4 regions of the Zhengella sp. genome follow, and region 2 is predicted to be linked to each of the others. Evidence: predicted binding sites of a transcription regulator. Region 2 holds the regulator's gene; each other region holds the start of a gene.

What was found. Region 2 encodes PhoB, which activates phosphate uptake and scavenging genes when phosphate is short. Its sites were predicted from a motif close to TGTCATNNANCTGTCAT; they were not measured.
Region 1: a site for PhoB is predicted at 2,582-2,598, ahead of R3D65_RS00235 (inorganic phosphate transporter). Genes of this name have one in related genera too.
Region 3: a site for PhoB is predicted at 2,454-2,470, ahead of R3D65_RS18350 (DUF2794 domain-containing protein). Genes of this name have one in related genera too.
Region 4: a site for PhoB is predicted at 1,349-1,365, ahead of phnC (phosphonate ABC transporter ATP-binding protein). Genes of this name have one in related genera too.

The regions. Positions count from the first base shown of each region.
Region 1 covers NZ_JAWKWO010000001.1:53,718-58,142, reverse strand. Annotated here, with positions in the region: gene R3D65_RS00240 (vitamin B12-dependent ribonucleotide reductase) at 1-294, opposite strand, end outside; gene R3D65_RS00235 (inorganic phosphate transporter) at 951-2,507, opposite strand; gene R3D65_RS00230 (NUDIX hydrolase) at 2,624-3,070, opposite strand; gene gpt (xanthine phosphoribosyltransferase) at 3,273-3,770, opposite strand; gene R3D65_RS00220 (histone deacetylase family protein) at 3,873-4,425, opposite strand, start outside.
Region 2 covers NZ_JAWKWO010000001.1:1,095,179-1,099,603, reverse strand. Annotated here, with positions in the region: gene pstA (phosphate ABC transporter permease PstA) at 1-274, shown strand, start outside; gene pstB (phosphate ABC transporter ATP-binding protein PstB) at 298-1,125, shown strand; gene phoU (phosphate signaling complex protein PhoU) at 1,152-1,853, shown strand; gene phoB (phosphate regulon transcriptional regulator PhoB) at 1,865-2,554, shown strand; gene R3D65_RS05240 (TonB family protein) at 2,588-3,493, opposite strand; gene R3D65_RS05235 (ExbD/TolR family protein) at 3,490-3,894, opposite strand; gene R3D65_RS05230 (ExbD/TolR family protein) at 3,891-4,313, opposite strand; gene R3D65_RS05225 (MotA/TolQ/ExbB proton channel family protein) at 4,310-4,425, opposite strand, start outside.
Region 3 covers NZ_JAWKWO010000006.1:262,949-267,373, reverse strand. Annotated here, with positions in the region: gene R3D65_RS18365 (ABC transporter permease) at 1-460, shown strand, start outside; gene R3D65_RS18360 (Bax inhibitor-1/YccA family protein) at 675-1,415, shown strand; gene R3D65_RS18355 (N-acetyltransferase family protein) at 1,518-2,045, shown strand; gene R3D65_RS18350 (DUF2794 domain-containing protein) at 2,058-2,441, opposite strand; gene R3D65_RS18345 (DUF1223 domain-containing protein) at 2,770-3,519, opposite strand; gene acnA (aconitate hydratase AcnA) at 3,711-4,425, opposite strand, start outside.
Region 4 covers NZ_JAWKWO010000002.1:269,141-273,565, reverse strand. Annotated here, with positions in the region: gene phnK (phosphonate C-P lyase system protein PhnK) at 1-1, shown strand, start outside; gene phnL (phosphonate C-P lyase system protein PhnL) at 4-711, shown strand; gene R3D65_RS07340 (DapH/DapD/GlmU-related protein) at 708-1,328, shown strand; gene phnC (phosphonate ABC transporter ATP-binding protein) at 1,450-2,319, shown strand; gene phnD (phosphonate ABC transporter substrate-binding protein) at 2,378-3,289, shown strand; gene phnE (phosphonate ABC transporter, permease protein PhnE) at 3,365-4,327, shown strand; gene phnE (phosphonate ABC transporter, permease protein PhnE) at 4,332-4,425, shown strand, end outside.

The sequences.
Region 1 (4,425 bases), 1.0 Mb from region 2:
CTCCTCTTCCGGCAGGGCCGCCAGTGCCTTCTCATCGGCCACGGAACGCCACAGGAAGGACGGGACGTCGTTTTCCTCGACCTTTTTCAGGCGCGCCGGCACGCCGGCCTTGCGGAAATATTTCTGCGCCAGGATGTCGGCGGCGACCTGGGAAAAGCGGGCCGGCACGTCGATGTTTTCCAGCCGGAAAACGACAGAGCCGTCCGGATTGCGGATCTCGCTGGTCGCCTTGCGGAATTCCAGTCCGCCATAAGCTCCGCTTTCCGTCGTGGTGAACCGCCGTTCAATGCGCATCTGTCATGATCCCCTTGGTTTTCCGGTCCTCGCACCGGAGAAGCTAGATGTTGTGGCCCGTCCCGGCCGCTGCGACCAATGCCGGGCACATGGTGTACCGGCATCCGCCCGTTTCCCGTCCGGCGGTTTCCGCCGCTGGCCCAGACAGCCCCGCTTGCCTGCCCGCACCGGCGTTCCCGCCGCATATCCCCCACCTGATTTCATGATTCCCCCGATCAGGGAGCTTCACTCTATCTTGTGTGCAGTTTTGGCGCAAACACTAAATATAGTGTTAACGCCCCGTTTACGATTGACCGGTGGCCGCATGGTGGCACGCCGGACACAGCTTCGCCGTCACCGGAAAGCCGATTGACTCCCGAACTGACAGCACGCGTTACCTGATGGAAGACAGCACGCTTGACATGGCGCGCCCACGCCCGAACTCCGAACTTGAGGTTTATAAAAAGTGACTCGCCGGGACCGGTCAAGCACTCGTTCCTTGAAACTTGTGTGACGCTACATCTTGTATGTGGGAGGGTGTGGATAACGGGGAGGGCGCCGGAAATTATCCACCGCTTCGCGGTTCTGATCGATGCGCGCCGTTTCATTGCCCATGGCCGCCGCTGGCCTGGACCACGCGGCGGCAGGTCGCGCTTTGGCATGCCAGGGCCGCAACCTCAGGAGAACAGTCGCAGCACCGTGAAGATAAGGGCCGCCAGCACGGCAGCCGCCGGAACGGTGATGACCCAGGCAGCGGCGATCGTGGTCGCATGGGTCCTGCGGACCAGCCGCCGGCGCATGATCTCGTCGCGCGCGACCGGATTTTCCTCGCTTTCCTCGGCCGCTTCCCAGGCCTCTTCGAACACGCCTGCAGCGGCCTTGCGTTCGGCCCTGAGCTTGCCCTGCTTGCGCTCCAGATAGGCGCGGCGGCGCTTGGATTTTGCCGTGTACCATTCGCGGAAGAAGCCCACGCCGAACACCGCGCCGACCGCGATATGCGTGGAGGAAACCGGCAGGCCGAGCCAGGAGGCGATGATCACGGTGATGGCCGCCGACAGCGCCACGCAATAGGCCCGCATCGGGTTCAGCTTGGTGATCTGTTCACCGACCATGCGAATGAGCTTCGGGCCGTAGAGCAGCAGGCCCATGGAAATGCCGATCGCGCCGATGACCATGACCCAGAGCGGGATGCCGACCTTGGCGGCCACATCCCCCTCCATCGCCGTGTGCACCACCGCAGCCAGCGGTCCCACGGCATTGGCCACATCGTTGGCGCCATGGGCGAAGGAGAGCAGGGCTGCCGAGAAGATGAGCGGCAGGCGGAAGAGCTTGCGCAGAGACTGGTTGCGGTTTTCCAGTCCTTCCGATTGCTGGCGGATCAGCGGATTGACCACCGCCCAGGCAAGGATGGCAACCGCCAGGCCCAGAAACAGGATGGAGGAACCGGGCAGGTGGACGATCTTCTTCAAGCCCTTCATCGCCAGATAGGCAGCGAAGGCACCGGCCATGATCGCGATGAGGACGGGCACCCAGCGGCGCGCGGCTGCGATCTTGTCGTCCTGATAGATGATGAACGATTTGATGAAGGCGAGAAAGGCGGCCGCAATGACGCCGCCCAGCAGGGGGGAGACGACCCAGCTCGCGGCGATCGCGCCCATCGTCGGCCAGTTGACGGAAGCCATCCCGGCCGCGGCAATGCCCGCGCCCATGACACCGCCAACCACGGAATGGGTGGTCGAGACGGGGGCGCCGATCCATGTGGCCAGATTGACCCAAAGCGCCGAAGAGATGAGCGCCGCCATCATGGCGGCAACGAAGATGTCCGGATTGGCAACGGTTGCCGGATCGATGATACCCTTGGAAATGGTCGAGACCACGTCCCCGCCGGCAATCAATGCGCCGGCGCTCTCGCAGACCGCTGCAAGCACCAGCGCCCCGCCCATGGTCATGGCGCGCGAGCCGACGGCAGGGCCGACATTGTTGGCCACGTCGTTGGCGCCGATGTTGAGCGCCATGTAGGCGCCTATGGCGGCCGCGGCGATGACGGTCAGCGCGCCGGCCCCAGAACCCGCATAGAGGGCTGCAAAGACAGCCGACAGTGCAAGAAAGGCGAGCGCCACGCCGGGCGCCACGAGCCCGCGCGAAAGCGTGACGGTGGCTTCCTCGATCCGGGAAAGCTTGCCGAGATCCTTGTCGAGCGTATGTTTGCGAAGCGGCGGCTTATCCCCGGCCATGATGGCTCCCGGTTCTGGTTCGGTATCGATCCCGGTCGCCTTAGCGCGCCCCTGCGCCTTGCCGCAAGGGGGCTTGTCACAAAACTGTCACATACCGCTGTCCGCGGCTGCGCCCGTCAGGGATTTCCCGAGAATCCCGCGATCAGTTCGGCGAGATCGGGTTCGTCCACAAGCTTGGCCGCCTTGGCCGGCGGAAACCACTTGCGCTCGCGTTGCCCGAATTCAGGCCACACCTTTGCCAGTCTCCGCACACGGATCGGGAAAACGTGAACCTCGCAGCGGCGCATGACGCCGTTGCGCAATACCTTGTCATAGTAATAGACGCCGGCCTTGTCGTCTTCCGGCCGGCCTTCGACCCCCGCTTCCTCGGCAGCCTCGCGAGCCGCGGATTCGCTCAGCGTCTCGCCTTTTTCCGGCCAGCCCTTGGGCAGAACCCATCGTCCCGTCCCGCGGCTTGTGACCAGCATGATCTCGATCCCCTTGCCGGACTTTCGCCACGGCAGGGCAGCAGATTGCAGGGCAGCCTCCGGACCGCCGAGAATGCGTCGAACACCCTCAAGCATTTGTACACGCGTCTGGTTTGTAATCATGCATCGAAGATAGGCGGGTTCTTTGAAGATTCCAGCGAAGAACGACCTTCTAGCCGATTCCCGTGACGTTTCCATGACAAAAACAATTCAGGGTTGCTGAAATACCCGCGCGAACGGCATGCCTGGCAGCATGATCCGGACCGGGAAGGTCGAATCACCTTTTCCGGCGCCATTGTCAGCCCTTGTGGCCGTCGGATATGGGCTGCTGGTAGGTAAAGCCCATGTCCCAGGGGAAGTAGATCCAGGTATCCTGGCTGACCTCGGTGACGAAGGTATCCACCAGCGGCACGCCTTTCGGCTTGGCATAGACGGTGGCGAAATGGGCGCGCGGCATCATGGCGCGCACGATCGCGGCCGTCTTGCCGGTGTCGGTCAGGTCGTCGACGATGAGCACGCCTTCGCCCTCGTTTTCCATGATCGCCGGCGAAACGTCCTTCAGCACCTTTAACTCACCCTGTTCGGTATAGTCGTGGTAGGACGCGATGGAGACGGTCTCGATCACCCGGATATTCAGCTCGCGCGAGATGATGGCGGCCGGAACCAGTCCGCCACGGGTGATACAGACGATGGCGTGATATTTTTCCGCCTTGCCCGACAGCCGCCAGGCCAGCGCCCGGGCGTCGCGGTGGAACTGGTCCCAGGATACGGGAAATGCTTTTTCGGGCAGAGACATTGCCTGGCCTCTTCATGCTTTGAACAACGGGTCGCAGGCAGATAGCCCGAAAGCGGCCCGGCGGGCAAGGCGCATCGCCCGCCCGCCGCGCCACGAGGGGCGTCAGCCGAGAAGCGCCTTGAGATGCGCCACGACCGAGCGCGCCAGCGCCCCCGGTTCATAGCCGCCCTCCAGCATCGAGAGCAGCCGGCCCTGCGCATGGGTCCGGGCGATGGCCGCCAGTTCCTCGGTTATCCAGCCATAATCGGCCTCGGTCAGCTTGAGGCCGGACATGTCATCGAGGACATGCGCGTCGAAACCGGCGGAGACGAAGACGAATTGCGGCCGGAAATCCTCCAGTGCCGGCAGCCAGTGCTGGCGGATCTGCTTGCGGAATTCCGTGCCGTCCGCACCCGCGGAAAGCGGCACGTCGACGAGGTTTCGCGTATCGGATTCATGCCCTGTATACGGATAGAAGGGGTGCTGGAAGGAAGAGCAGAACAGGACCCGTTCGTCATTCTTGAAAATATCTTCCGTTCCGTTGCCGTGATGGACGTCGAAATCCACGATGGCCACGCGCTCCAGGCCATGGGTTTCCAGCGCATGGGCCGCCGCCACGGCAATGTTGTCGAACAGGCAGAAGCCCATCGCCTTGGCATATTCTGCATGATGGCCT
Region 2 (4,425 bases):
GATCATCGGGCTGGCGCAGGCGCTTGGCGAAACCGCGCCGCTTCTGCTTATCGGCATGGTCGGCTTCATCGCATCGAATTATCCCGACGGTGTCGCATCGGGCTTTCTTGATCCGAACTCGGCCATGCCGGCCCAGATCTTCGAATGGGCCAAGCGCGCGGACCCGGCCTTCTACGAACGCGCCTGGGGCGGGATCATCATCCTGCTGGTTTTCCTTGCGATCATGAACATTACCGCCATCATACTGCGTCGACGCTTCGAGCGGCGCTGGTGAGGGGCCGAGAACGGAGCGCCGAGATGAACATGCGTACCGAAACACAGATTGAAGAAGCACTCAAAGACAAGACCATGCCGCAAACAGACACCGATACGTTCAAGATGCGCGGCGAGAAAGTCTGCGTCTACTATGGCGAAAAGCAGGCCCTCTTCGATGTCGACCTGGATGTCCGCAAGAACCAGGTGACGGCGCTGATCGGCCCGTCAGGCTGCGGCAAGTCCACCTTCCTTCGCTGCCTGAACCGGATGAACGACACGATCGACATCTGCCGTGTGACGGGCCGGATCACGCTCGATGGCAAGGACATCTACGACAGGGCCATTGACGTGGTGGAACTGCGCGCGCGGGTGGGCATGGTGTTCCAGAAGCCCAATCCGTTCCCGAAGTCGATCCGCGAGAACATCGCCTATGGCCCCCGCATTCACGGGCTCGCCCGTTCCAAGGCGGACCTGGAGGAAATCGTGGTGACGAGCCTGCAGAAGGCAGGGTTGTTCGAGGAGGTCAAGGACCGTCTCGACGAGCCCGGCACGGGGCTCTCGGGTGGGCAGCAGCAGCGTCTGTGCATCGCGCGCGCCATTGCCGTCTCGCCGGAAGTGATCCTGATGGATGAGCCCTGTTCGGCGCTCGACCCGATCGCCACCGCGAAGGTGGAAGAACTGATCGACGAGTTGAAGGAGAACTACACGATCGTGATCGTCACCCACTCGATGCAGCAGGCCGCGCGCGTCTCGCAGCGCACGGCGATGTTCCACCTCGGAATTCTCGTCGAGGAAGGGCCGACGGACAAGATGTTCACGAACCCCGACGACAAGCGCACCCAAGACTACATTACCGGCCGCTTCGGCTGAGCCTTACCAATCCGGGAGATTGCGCCATGGGCGAGCATACTGTCACCTCGTTCGACGAGGAACTCGACGCGATGGATACCATGATCCGCTCGATGGGCGAGCGGGCTGCCGAGATGGTGGACATGGCCACGCGCGCGCTGCTGACCGGCGACGTCGCGCTGGCGCAGAGGGTCATTTCGGAAGACCGGCTGATGGACCAGATGCAGCGTGACCTGGACGACAGGGCCGTCACGCTGATCGGCAAGCGCCAGCCGATGGGCCAGGATCTGCGTTTCGCGGTCGGTGCCATGCGCATGGCCGGCGACCTGGAGCGGATCGGCGACCTGGCCAAGAGTACCTGCAAGCGGGTCGGCTCCATCGGCGAGATGGTGGTCATGCGCGAGCCGAATTTCGGGATCGAGAAAATGGCGGAACTGGCGCGCAACCAGGTCAATGCCATCATCGATGTCTATGTCGGCCGCCGCGCCGGCGAGATCGAGGAAATCCGCAATCGCGACGAGCACATCGACATGGCCTATACGTCGGTGTTCCGCGAATTGCTGACCTACATGATGGAGGATCCGCGCAAGATCTCCTCCTGTACGCATCTTCTCTTCTGCGCCAAGAACCTGGAGCGCATCGGCGATCACGTCACCAATATCGCCGAGAACGCCTATTACATGATCACCGGCGATCAGTTGCCGATGGCCCGGCCGCGGGTCGACAACGTGGCCGAAGGCATCGGCTGAGCAGGTCGGCAATGGCATCCCCCCGCATTCTTGTTGTCGAGGACGAAGAGCCGCTGGGCGTCCTTCTGCAATACAATCTCGAAGCCGAGGGCTATGAGGTCGAAGTCGTGGTGCGCGGCGACGAGGCGGAACTGCGCCTGCGCGAAAACGTGCCCGACCTCCTGGTGCTCGACTGGATGCTGCCCGGTGTCTCCGGCATCGAGCTTTGCCGGCGGCTGCGTCAACGCCACGAAACGGAACGCCTTCCCGTGATCATGCTCACTGCGCGTGGCGAGGAGAGCGACCGGGTGCGCGGGCTTTCGACCGGTGCCGACGATTATCTCGTCAAACCGTTCTCGACGCCGGAATTCCTGGCACGCGTCAGGGCGCTGCTGCGCCGCGCCAAGCCGGAAATGCTGTCAGGCACGCTGACGGTCGGCGATATCGTTCTGGACAGGGAAACGCATCGCGTCTACCGCGCCAAGCGGGAAGTGAAGCTCGGACCAACCGAGTTCCGGCTGCTGGAATATCTCATGCAGCATCCGGGACGGGTGTTTTCGCGCGGTCAGCTTCTCGACAATGTCTGGGGCGAGACGATCTATATCGACGAGCGCACGGTCGATGTGCATATCGGGCGGCTGCGCAAGGCGGTGAACATCGGCAACATGCCGGACGTCATCCGCACCATTCGCGGCGCGGGCTACGCGATCGAGGAAAAATGACAAGCGAAAGCCGTTTCCGCCGCGCGTTTGCAATCACCTGAAACTCAGGCGAATGCGCAGCGCGAGGCTGCGCCCGGCAAGCTCTTCGGGCGGTTGCGGATAAGGCGCGGCGTTGCGCGCAGCCTGCAAGGCCTTCCGGTCGAGCGCGGGATTGCCGGAACTGGCGCCGATGCTGGCGCCCAGAAGCGCACCGGTGCGCGCAATGCGCAGGTTCAGGCCCACCGTGCCGCGCCCGCCGGCGCCACGCGGCTTGCGCCGCGCGACATGGCTGTTCACCCGCTGGCCATAGCTGACCATGGCTTGCCGCATGGCAGCCTTGGATGGGCCAGCCGTCTTGCCGCGCGCGCTGCGCTGGGAGGCCGTGTCGCTCCCATTGGCGCCCCGGTTTCCCCTGGAAGCCTTCTGGCGGGCAGGTGCGACGGCGCTTTTCTTCGGCCGGTCCGGCCTTTCGGCGCGCGGGGCCGGTTCCGCCTCCTGCCGCGTGATCTGCGGCCTGGGTGTCGGCACGACGGCGACCGTTCGGGGCAGCACCGCCCAGTCCTCACTTTCCTGCGGTTGCGATATCGCCGGCGCCGCCGCAGGCATGGCGAGAGGCGGAAGCGCATGGGCGATGTCCGTTGCCGCAAGTGCGACAACCGGCGGGGCCGACGGCAATTCCGGAAGCGGCAGCTTCTGCGCGATTTGAGCCGGCGCATCGGCGATGGATCCGGTTTCGACTGGCGCTTCTTCCGTTTCCGGCTCCGCTTGCGCGGCCATTTCGGCTTCCGGCCTGGGCGTTTCGGTTTCGCCCGGCGCCTCGATGAGGGTGACGGTCACCGTCACGTCGCCGGGCTCGCTTGCATCGCCGCCGCCGGCAATGCCATGGGCGACGACCGAGGCGAGGGCCGCATGCAGGCCAAGCGAGAGCAGGATGGCGACGGCAGCACGCAAGGTCTTCATGGACGGGCCTCCACGATCATGGTGAGGGTCGTGATACCGCCGGCGCGCAGGCGTTCGGTCAGACGGATTATGGCGGCGGCTTCGGCATTTCGGTCGGCCTTCAGCCAGGCCTTGTCCCACGCCTCCTGCGAGAATGCCGCCACAAAGCCTTCGAGCGCAGCCTCGTCGACCAGTCCGTTCCACGCCATGCGGCCGTCGGCGGCGACATGGAGTGTACGGGTGGCAGCCGGTGCGCCGGACGGATCGACCGGCGCGGAAGCCGGCTCCAGCGGCAGCGGGTCGGCGGCGCGAATGACACCCGACAACATGACGAAGATCAGCAGAAGGAAGACGATGTTGATCAGCGGCAGGGTCGGGTCGGCCTGCGGAGCGGGTGGCGTTTCCAGGCGCAGGCGCTTCATTGGCCGGCCTCCCCGGAACCGGGGCTGTCGGCACGGGTGGCAATCTTGGTGCGCCCTGCCTTCGCGGCCGCATCCAGCGCGGTGACCAGCGCCTGATAGGGCGCATCGGGACTGACCGTCACAACCAGCGGCCGGCCGGGGTCAGCGGCCAGCGCCGCCGGCAGGGCGGAGGCGGCGACGGTTTCGCCGTCCAGCATGAATTCGAGCGGTGTCAGTGACAGGGTCTGCGGCGTTGCCGTGTCCTGCGCCATGACGGCTTCACCTGCCGGTGCAAGCGCCAGCGGCTGCTCGGCCTGCCGCACGAATTGCGCCGCCAGCATGAAGAAGATGACCAGGATGAAAACGACATCCATGATCGGCGTGAGGTTCACGCCGGGGCGCCTCGTGGCCGTTTCGAGGGTGATGCGGCGGCGGCTCACGGGGCCGGCCTCGGGCGTTCGCGCGGCTTGACGAGGGCCCGGTTCACAGCGGCTTCCATCCGCCGGGCAATGTTTCCGGCCATGGCTTCCAGAATGGCGGCGAAGACGAGGG
Region 3 (4,425 bases), on a different contig from region 2:
CCGCGCTTTCCCGGCCGTTACCACGGTGCGGGTGAAGGATGCGCTCGACGTGGTCGACCGTGTGGTGAGCCAGCTTGCCCTTGCCATACGCGCAGCGGCCTCCGTGGCGCTGATAGCCTCGGTACTCGTGCTTTCAGGCGCGCTGGCCGCGTCCAACCGGGCCCGCGTGCATGATGCGGTCGTGCTGAAAATGCTGGGCGCGACGCGGCGGGACCTGATCGGCGCGTTCAGCCTTGAATACGCCATGATCGGTCTTGCAACCGCCGCATTTGCGCTTGCGGCGGGCGGACTGGCTGCCTGGGCCGTGGTCTCGCGGATCATGAACCTGCAATCGGCCTTCCTGCCTGACGTCGCCGTGACGACCCTGGCGGTGGCCCTGGTGCTGACGGTGGGGTTCGGGCTCATCGGCACCTGGCGGGTGCTGGGTCACAAGGCCGCACCGGTGCTCAGGACGCTGTAGGCAAACGGAAAATCAGGGTTAACGCCCGGTTTGCAACCGAAGGGAAGAAATTCACGCATGTTTGTTCCCCCGAGCCTGCGGACGGGACTTGTACAGGCGTGTGCGACAACTCATATTATCCACAGGCATGCTGGAGTTCCGCCAGCGGCGCCTGGGAGCATGGCTGGTTAAGTCAGTCCCGACACCCGACGGAACAGTAGCAAAGAGGATATCCATGGCTGATCTTCGCAATTACCAGATGCGATCCGGCGTGCAGACCCATGCCGACGCCTCCATCGACGAGGGGCTCCGCTCCTACATGCTCAAGGTCTACAACCTCATGGCGCTTGGCCTGGCGATTACCGGCCTGGCTGCATGGGGCGGTTTCAATTTCGCGGTCCAGGACGGACAACTGACCCAGTTCGGCCAGCTGCTTTTCGTCAGCCCGCTGAAGTGGGTGGTCATGCTCGCCCCGCTCGGGCTGGTGTTCTTCCTGTCCTTCCGCATCAACAAGATGAGCGTTGCCGCCGCGCAAACGACCTTCTGGGTCTATGCCGCGCTGGTCGGCCTGTCGCTGTCGACGATCTTCCTCGTCTACACGCAGACGTCGATCGTGCGTACCTTCTTCATCACGGCATCGGCCTTCGGCGCCCTCTCGCTTTATGGTTACACGACCAAGCGCGACCTTTCGGGCATGGGCTCGTTCCTGATCATGGGCCTGTTCGGCATCATCATCGCTTCGGTGGTCAACATCTTCCTTGGCTCGTCGGCGCTGCAGTTCGCCATTTCCGTGATCGGCGTTCTCGTGTTCGCCGGACTGACGGCCTATGACACGCAGCAGATCAAGGAAATGTATTACGAGGGCGACGGTGCTCTCGTGGCCGGCCGCAAGGCTATCATGGGCGCGTTGCGTCTCTATCTCGACTTCATCAACCTGTTCATGTTCCTGCTGCAGTTCCTCGGCAATCGCGAGTGACCGCAGGCCTTGCGAATTGAACAAGGGCGGCCCGCAAGCCGCCCTTTTCTTTTTGCCTGGCGGGTGGCACAGATCGTTCCCCAACGATAGCGGATGTTTGCCATGCCTGTTGTGCGTCCCGCCATGCCCGCCGACGTGCCGGCTTTCCAGGCCATCTATGCCGATGCGGTCCGCCACGGAACGGCATCCTACGAAACCGAACCGCCCGACCTTGCCGAGATGGGACGCCGTTTCGAAGCGGTTGCCGGCGGCGGCTTCCCCTGGCTGACGGCGGAAGACGAAGCCGGCACCGTGCTCGGCTATGCCTATGCGGCGGCGTTCCGGCCGCGCCCGGCCTATCGCTTCATGGTGGAGGATTCCATATACGTGGCGCCGGACGCGAAGGGGCGTGGCGTGGGGCGCGTATTGCTGGCCGGTCTGGTGGAGGCTTGTCGCGCGGCCGGTTTCCGCCAGGTTCTCGCGGTCATCGGCGATGCGGAAAACAATCGCGCGTCGATCGCGCTGCACGAATCCCAAGGCTTCGTCTCATGCGGCCGGATTTCCGGATCCGGTTTCAAGCACGGACGCTGGCTCGACACGGCGCTGATGCAACGGGCGCTGAATGGCGGGCGTTCCACGCCGCCGGTCTGAAGGCCGTGCGTGTCAGCCCTTGACCAGTTTGAGGGGCTTGTCGAAAACCGAGAGGACGCGCTCGAGGTCGTGACCGCGTTTCAAGGTCACGCCGGCTGCATTGAGAACGGACCAGGCACCCTGGCGTGAGGCGCGTTTCGGTTCCTTGACGATCTGGAAAAGAGGGGCCTCACTGGAGCGCTTGTAGACGGAAAAGACGGCGCGGTCGGCCAGGTGGTCGATGGCATAATCGCGCCATTCGTTGGCCGCCACCATGAAACTGTAGATGTTGAGAATACGCCCGAGCTCGGTGCGATGAAAGGTGACCGTTTGCGGGTGGCGCTGCCGCCGGACCTCATGCAGCGCCACCAGATTGGATGCTTCGGAAGAACCTCCTGCCGCGCCCTGATTGTCCATGACCGCTCCTTTGTAACCGTTTCGTGACAGCCTGCCGCCTCGTCCGGACAATTGCAAGACTTGCCGTCCGGTGACGCGTGGGCGCAATTCATCACTTTGATTTATGAACTACTGATACAGATCGTTCGAAATTCGTGAAAGGCCGGCCACCTTTTCGCCGCTTTCCGGACAAGCTGAGGCCGCAAACGGAACCGACGCTGTGCCCGTTGCCTGAGACGGTCCGGCCCGATAGCGGCTGTAACCCCCAAGCCCCCCGCCCACGGCCGTCATTTGGCCGGACCAACCTCGGCAACACCCCGTCCCGGACCGTTCATCACGCGGCAGATCCTCAATATCTGTTCTGGCGGATGCTGCCCGTCGTCCCGAAAGCGATGGACGCGGCGCCGATAATCGCACCGGGGCCCACCCCGCCGGCCATTTCCTGCAGCAATGCGGCGCATCCGCCACCAGCTTGGATGGACAGGGACGACATGGGCAGTTCGATATCCATGGCGTCGCCATGCCACATGCCCGCGGTCTGCCAGCCGGTCACAGCGTTCCAATAGGTGATGTCGCGGCCGCGATTTTCGCCCTTGCGTACCGAAACTGTCTGCGGCGGCGCATAGCAGACCAGAAGCACATTCGCCTTGGCGGGCGCGCCGCGCGCAACGCGAATACGGATCGTGCCATCGGACCGGGATACCGATACCGGCACTTCGATGGACGCGGCGGTGCGCGCCATGGCCGTTTCGGCTTCCTTGCGATGGGAGCCAACCACGTCATGGCGGCCATTGATGATCATCTGGGGCGTGTATTTCGACATGTTCCCCAGAGCCCGGCGATAGGCCTCCTGGCGGGCGGTGTTACCCGGCGCGCCCAAGGTGTCCTTCCAGCCGAGATAGTCCCAGTAATCGACATGCCAGGCCAGCGCTATCACGCCGTCACGCTGCGCCAGTTCGCCCAGATAGGCATCGGCCGCGGGGCAGGAGGAGCAGCCCTGGCTGGTGAAGAGTTCCACGACCGCCTCGGGTTTTTCGCCGCCCGAAGCCGGTACGGCTGCAAGCAATGCAAACAGGGCTGAGAGCAGAATCCTTCTCACGGCGGCGCGTGCCTCCTTCATGTCCCATGCGGCCGGTCACCGGCGGCTCATCCTTGGTCATAGTTTCCCTGACATTCAATGAAAACTCACTTTCACGCGAGTTCCTTTTGAGCCTCCCCGCAGCAGGCATGAAAAAACCGCCGGAACACAGGTTCCGGCGGTCGTTTTCGAAGTCTGACCGGCCTTTCGGATCAGGCCGCGAGATCCCGCAGCACATATTGCAGGATGCCACCGTTCTTGTAGTAGTCCAGTTCATCCAGCGTATCGATGCGGCAGAGCAGCTCGATCGTCTTTGTCGAACCATCGGCGAAGGTGATCGTGGCCGGCACGGTCTGGCGCGGCTTGATGCCTTGCAGGTTCTCGATGGAGACCGTCTCGTCACCCTTCAGGCCCAGCGACTTCCAGGTGTCGCCACCGGTGAAGACGAAGGGAATGACGCCCATGCCGACGAGATTGGAGCGGTGGATACGCTCGTAGCTCTCGGCGATGACGGCGCGCACGCCCAGAAGATTGGTGCCCTTGGCCGCCCAGTCGCGCGACGAACCATTGCCGTATTCGCCGCCGGCGAAGACGACCAGCGGCACGCCTTCCTCGCGGTAGCGCATGGCGGCGTCATAGATCGACAGCTCTTCCTTGGACGGATAGTGGATTGTGTAGCCGCCTTCCTGGCCGTTCTCGCCCAGCATGAAGTTGCGGATGCGGATATTGGCGAAGGTGCCGCGCATCATCACTTCGTGGTTGCCACGGCGCGTGCCGTACTGGTTGAAGTCGGCCACGTTGACGCCATTGTCCAGCAGGTACTTGCCGGCCGGGGATTGCGCCTTGATCGAACCGGCCGGGGAAATGTGGTCGGTGGTGATCTTGTCGCCGAAGAGACCGAGAATGCGCGCGCCCTTGATGTCGGAC
Region 4 (4,425 bases), on a different contig from region 2:
ACCATGCCGACACCACTCGTCGTTTCCGATGTCGCCAAGACCTTCACCATGCATCTGCGAGACGGCATCCGCCTCAATGTGGTGGAGCATGTGTCCTTTTCGCTCAAGGCCGGTTCCTGCGCCGTGCTCGGCGGCCCGTCCGGGTCGGGCAAGAGTTCCATCCTGAAAATGCTCTACGGCAACTATGGTGCCGATGAGGGCCAGATCATCGTCAATCACAGGGGCCGCCTGATCGACATTACCCGGGCCAGCCCGCGCGGCATGCTGGCGATCCGCCGGGAAACCATCGGCTATGTCAGCCAGTTCCTGCGTGCGGTGCCGCGTGTGCCGGCCATTGATGTCGCCGCCGAACCTCTGCTGGCGCGTGGCGCCGATCCCGAGCGGGCGCGCCATCGCGCCGCGCAACTGCTGGCCCGGCTGAACCTGCCCGAACACCTGTGGCACCTGCCGCCGGCCACCTTTTCCGGTGGCGAGCAACAGCGCGTCAACATCGCCCGCGGCTTCATCACCGATCATCCGGTCCTGTTGCTGGACGAGCCGACGGCATCGCTCGATGCGGCAAACCGCGACGTTGTCATCGCCATGATCGAGGAGAAGAAGACGAAGGGCGTGGCCCTGCTCGGCATCTTTCATGACGCGGATGTGCGCGAGGCGGTTGCCGACACGGTCATCGACGTCACCGCCTTCACGCCGAAGGGAGATGCGGCATGACCCGTCTTTCCGAAGCGCCGCTGATCCACGCCACAGCGCTGGTCACCGACAGCGAGATCGGGCGCTACACCGAAATCGCCGAGCGCTGCCATGTCAGCGAAACCACGCTTGGCGACTATTCCTACATGATGCGCGAATGCGAGGCCTGGGCGGCCCGCATCGGCAAGTTCGTCAACATTGCCAGCCATGTCCGCATCAATGCCACGAACCACCCGGTCTGGCGCGCCACGCTGCACCATTTCACCTATCGCGCCGGCGACTATTTCGATGACGCGGCAAACGAAAGCGCGTTCTTCGAGTGGCGCCGGTCCAATACGGTGACCATCGGCCACGATGTCTGGATCGGCCATGGCGCCACCATCCTGCCTGGCGTGACCGTCGGCAATGGCGCGGTGATCGGCGCCGGTGCGGTCGTCTCGAAGGATGTGGCGCCCTACACGGTCGTCGGCGGCGTGCCGGCCCGACCGATCCGCCAACGCTTCGAGGACGGCCTCGGTCCCCGGATGGATCGCCTTGCCTGGTGGGACTGGGACCATGACCGCCTGCGCGCTGCGCTGGAGGATTTCCGCACGCTCGACGCTGCGGGCTTCCTCGAAAAATACGCCGCCGGCGCGTGATCCGGTGCGCCGGTGTGCACTGTCACCGAACTGTCACGGCATCGACACGTACGCTTCACATGCCCGGGGTAGCGGAAACGCGAAAGTCTTAAACAGCCGCCACCGATGAACGGAACGGACCATGCTCGAACTTGCCAATGTCACCCGCCGTTTCGGGGCCAACACCGCGGTCGATTCCGTCACGCTTTCGATCCCGCAGGGTCAGATGGTCGGCGTCATCGGCCGTTCGGGCGCCGGCAAGTCCACGCTTCTGCGCATGATCAACCGGCTCATCGGCGTGTCGGATGGCGTCATTCGCTTCGAGGGCACGGAGGTTTCGGCCCTTCGCGGAACCGCGCTGCGCAACTGGCAGCGCGACTGCGCCATGATCTTCCAGCAATTCAATCTCGTGCCGCGCCTCGATGTGCTCACCAATGTCCTGCTGGGCCGGCTCAATCACCGTTCCACGCTCCTGAACCTGCTGAACATCTTCTCGGATGAAGAGCGCGCGCAGGCGCTGATGGCGCTGGAGCGTCTTGGCATCGCACAGACCGCCCTGCAACGCGCCGGCACGCTGTCGGGCGGCCAGCAGCAGCGCGTGGCGATTGCCCGGGCGCTGCTGCAGTCGCCGAAAATGATCCTGGCCGACGAGCCGATCGCCTCGCTCGATCCGCTCAACGCGCAGGTGGTGATGGATTCGCTGGCCGACATCAACCGCCGCGAAGGCATGACCGTCATCACCAACCTGCACACGCTCGATACAGCCCGCGCCTATTGCGAGCGGGTCATCGGCATGTCGGCCGGCAAGGTCGTGTTCGACGGCCCTGCCCGCGACCTGACCCCGGAAGCCGTCAAGATGATCTACGGCGTTTCCGAAGGAGAACTGTCCGAGGAAGTCACCTCGACGGCGCTCGGTACCCCGAAAGCCGCGAGAGCGGCCAGCCAATCCACCGGGCATCCGGCTGGCGTGACCCGCCAGCACGAGGTCGCCGGGATCGCCTCGCCCGCGTAACGGGCGCCTTTCTGCTTCAAGCGGACCGGATGGCCCGGTCGAAACAAGGAGAACTCCCATGTTCAAGAAAGTCCTTCTCGCTGCGGCCTCGCTTGCCGCTCTCGTCGCTGCCGCGCCGGCCGGCGCCGAAGACCTCAAGGAATTCCGCATCGGCATTCTGGGCGGTGAAAACGAAGCCGACCGCCTGCGCAACTTCCAGTGCATGGTCGAAAAACTTCCCGAGGTTCTCGGTGTCGAAAAGGTCTCGCTCTTTCCGGCGGCCGACTATGACGGCGTCATTCAGGGCCTGCTGGGAGGAACGCTGGACTATGCCGAACTGGGCGCGTCCGGCTATGCCAAGGTCTATCTCTCCGACCCGAACGCTGTCGAGCCGATCCTGACCACGGTGCAGACCGATGGTTCCACCGGCTACTATTCCGTCATGGTCGCCCGCAAGGATTCCGGCCTGACCAGGCTGGAAGACATGAAGGGCAAGAAGCTCGGCTTCGCCGATCCGGATTCCACCTCCGGCTTCCTGGTCCCCTCCGTCACGCTGCCGGAAGCCATCGGCACTTCGATCAAGGAATACTTCTCCGAGACCGGTTTTGGCGGCGGCCATGAGAACCTCGTTCTCGAAGTCGTCAAGGGCACGTTCGATGCCGGCACGACCTGGGCGTCGGGCGTCGGTGAGTTCAAGGACGGCTACACCTCCGGCAACCTGCGCAAGATGGTCGACAAGGGCATCCTGAACATGGACGACCTCGTTCAGCTCTGGCAGTCGCCGCTGATCCCGAACGGGCCGATCGTCGTGCGCAGTTCGATGGATGCCGACATGAAGACCAGGTTCAAGGACTTCATGATGGGGCTGCCGGAAGGCGATCCGGAGTGCTTCTCCGCCATCCAGGGCGGCGATTACAAGGGCTTCACCGAGGTCAATGCCGACTTCTACAAGGCCATCATCGCGGCCCGCAAGGCCAAGATCGGCTCCTAAGCTTCATCCGACACTTCCATGTGTGCCGCGGACCGCAAGGCCCGCGGCACCATGACGCCAGGGACCAGACACGACATGGCAACCGTTGATAACGTGACACCGCTGTCCGAATCGGCACGCCTCATCGAGGGCCATTGGCGCGAACTGACCGGCCGCCGGCGTCTCTACACCTGGGGCGGACTTGTGGTGGTCCTGGTGGCCCTTTCGGGCTCGCTCTGGTTCGCCAACGAGACCAATGCCGGCAAGTTTTTCGACCGGCTGCCCTATTTCTTCGATTTCTTCATCGACCTGGCGCCGCGCGATGCATTCGAGCCGGTGCGCGCGCTCTTCGATCTTCCCTCGCCCTATGACGACGGCAGTTTCAAATACAATTACCCGGAAGGCCGTGTCGTCCTGACCGACTGGTTCTACATTCCCGAATATTTCTACAAGATGCTCGAGACGCTCAATATCGCGTTGCTCTCGACCCTGATCGGCCTGACGTTCGGTTTCCTGCTTTCCTTTCTCGCGGCGAAGAATCTCAATCCCAACCCCTGGACGCGCGGCGCGGTGCGCCGGCTGATGGAATTCCTGCGCGCCTTTCCGGAAATCGTCATCGCCGGCTTCTTCGTCGCCATCCTGTCCATCGGTCCGATCCCGGCCATCATCGCCGTCTCGATCCATACCATCGGCGCGCTCGGAAAGATGTTCTTCGAGGTGGTCGAGAATGCCGACATGCGCCCGGAAGAGGGTTTGCGCGCCGTCGGCGGCAACTGGGTCGAGCGCGTCGCCTATGGCATCGTTCCGCAGGTCATGCCGAACTTCATGAGCTATTTCCTGCTGCGCCTCGAGATCAACGTGCGCGCATCCACCATCATCGGCGCGGTCGGCGGCGGCGGCATCGGCGAGGCGCTGCGCCTCTCCATCAGCCGCGGCCATGAGGCCAAGACCATCGCCATCATCTTCCTCCTGTTCACCACGATTGTCGCGGTCGACCAGTTTTCCGCCTGGTTGCGCCGCCGCCTCGTGGGCGACCAGGCCTTCGATTTCGGACGCTGAACCCATGACCATGCTCGACGCCACCGACAGGGCGACCGTCATCCGGCGCCATCCGGACGTGTTCCGCACCCGCCCATGGAAACGCTATGGCCCGGCGC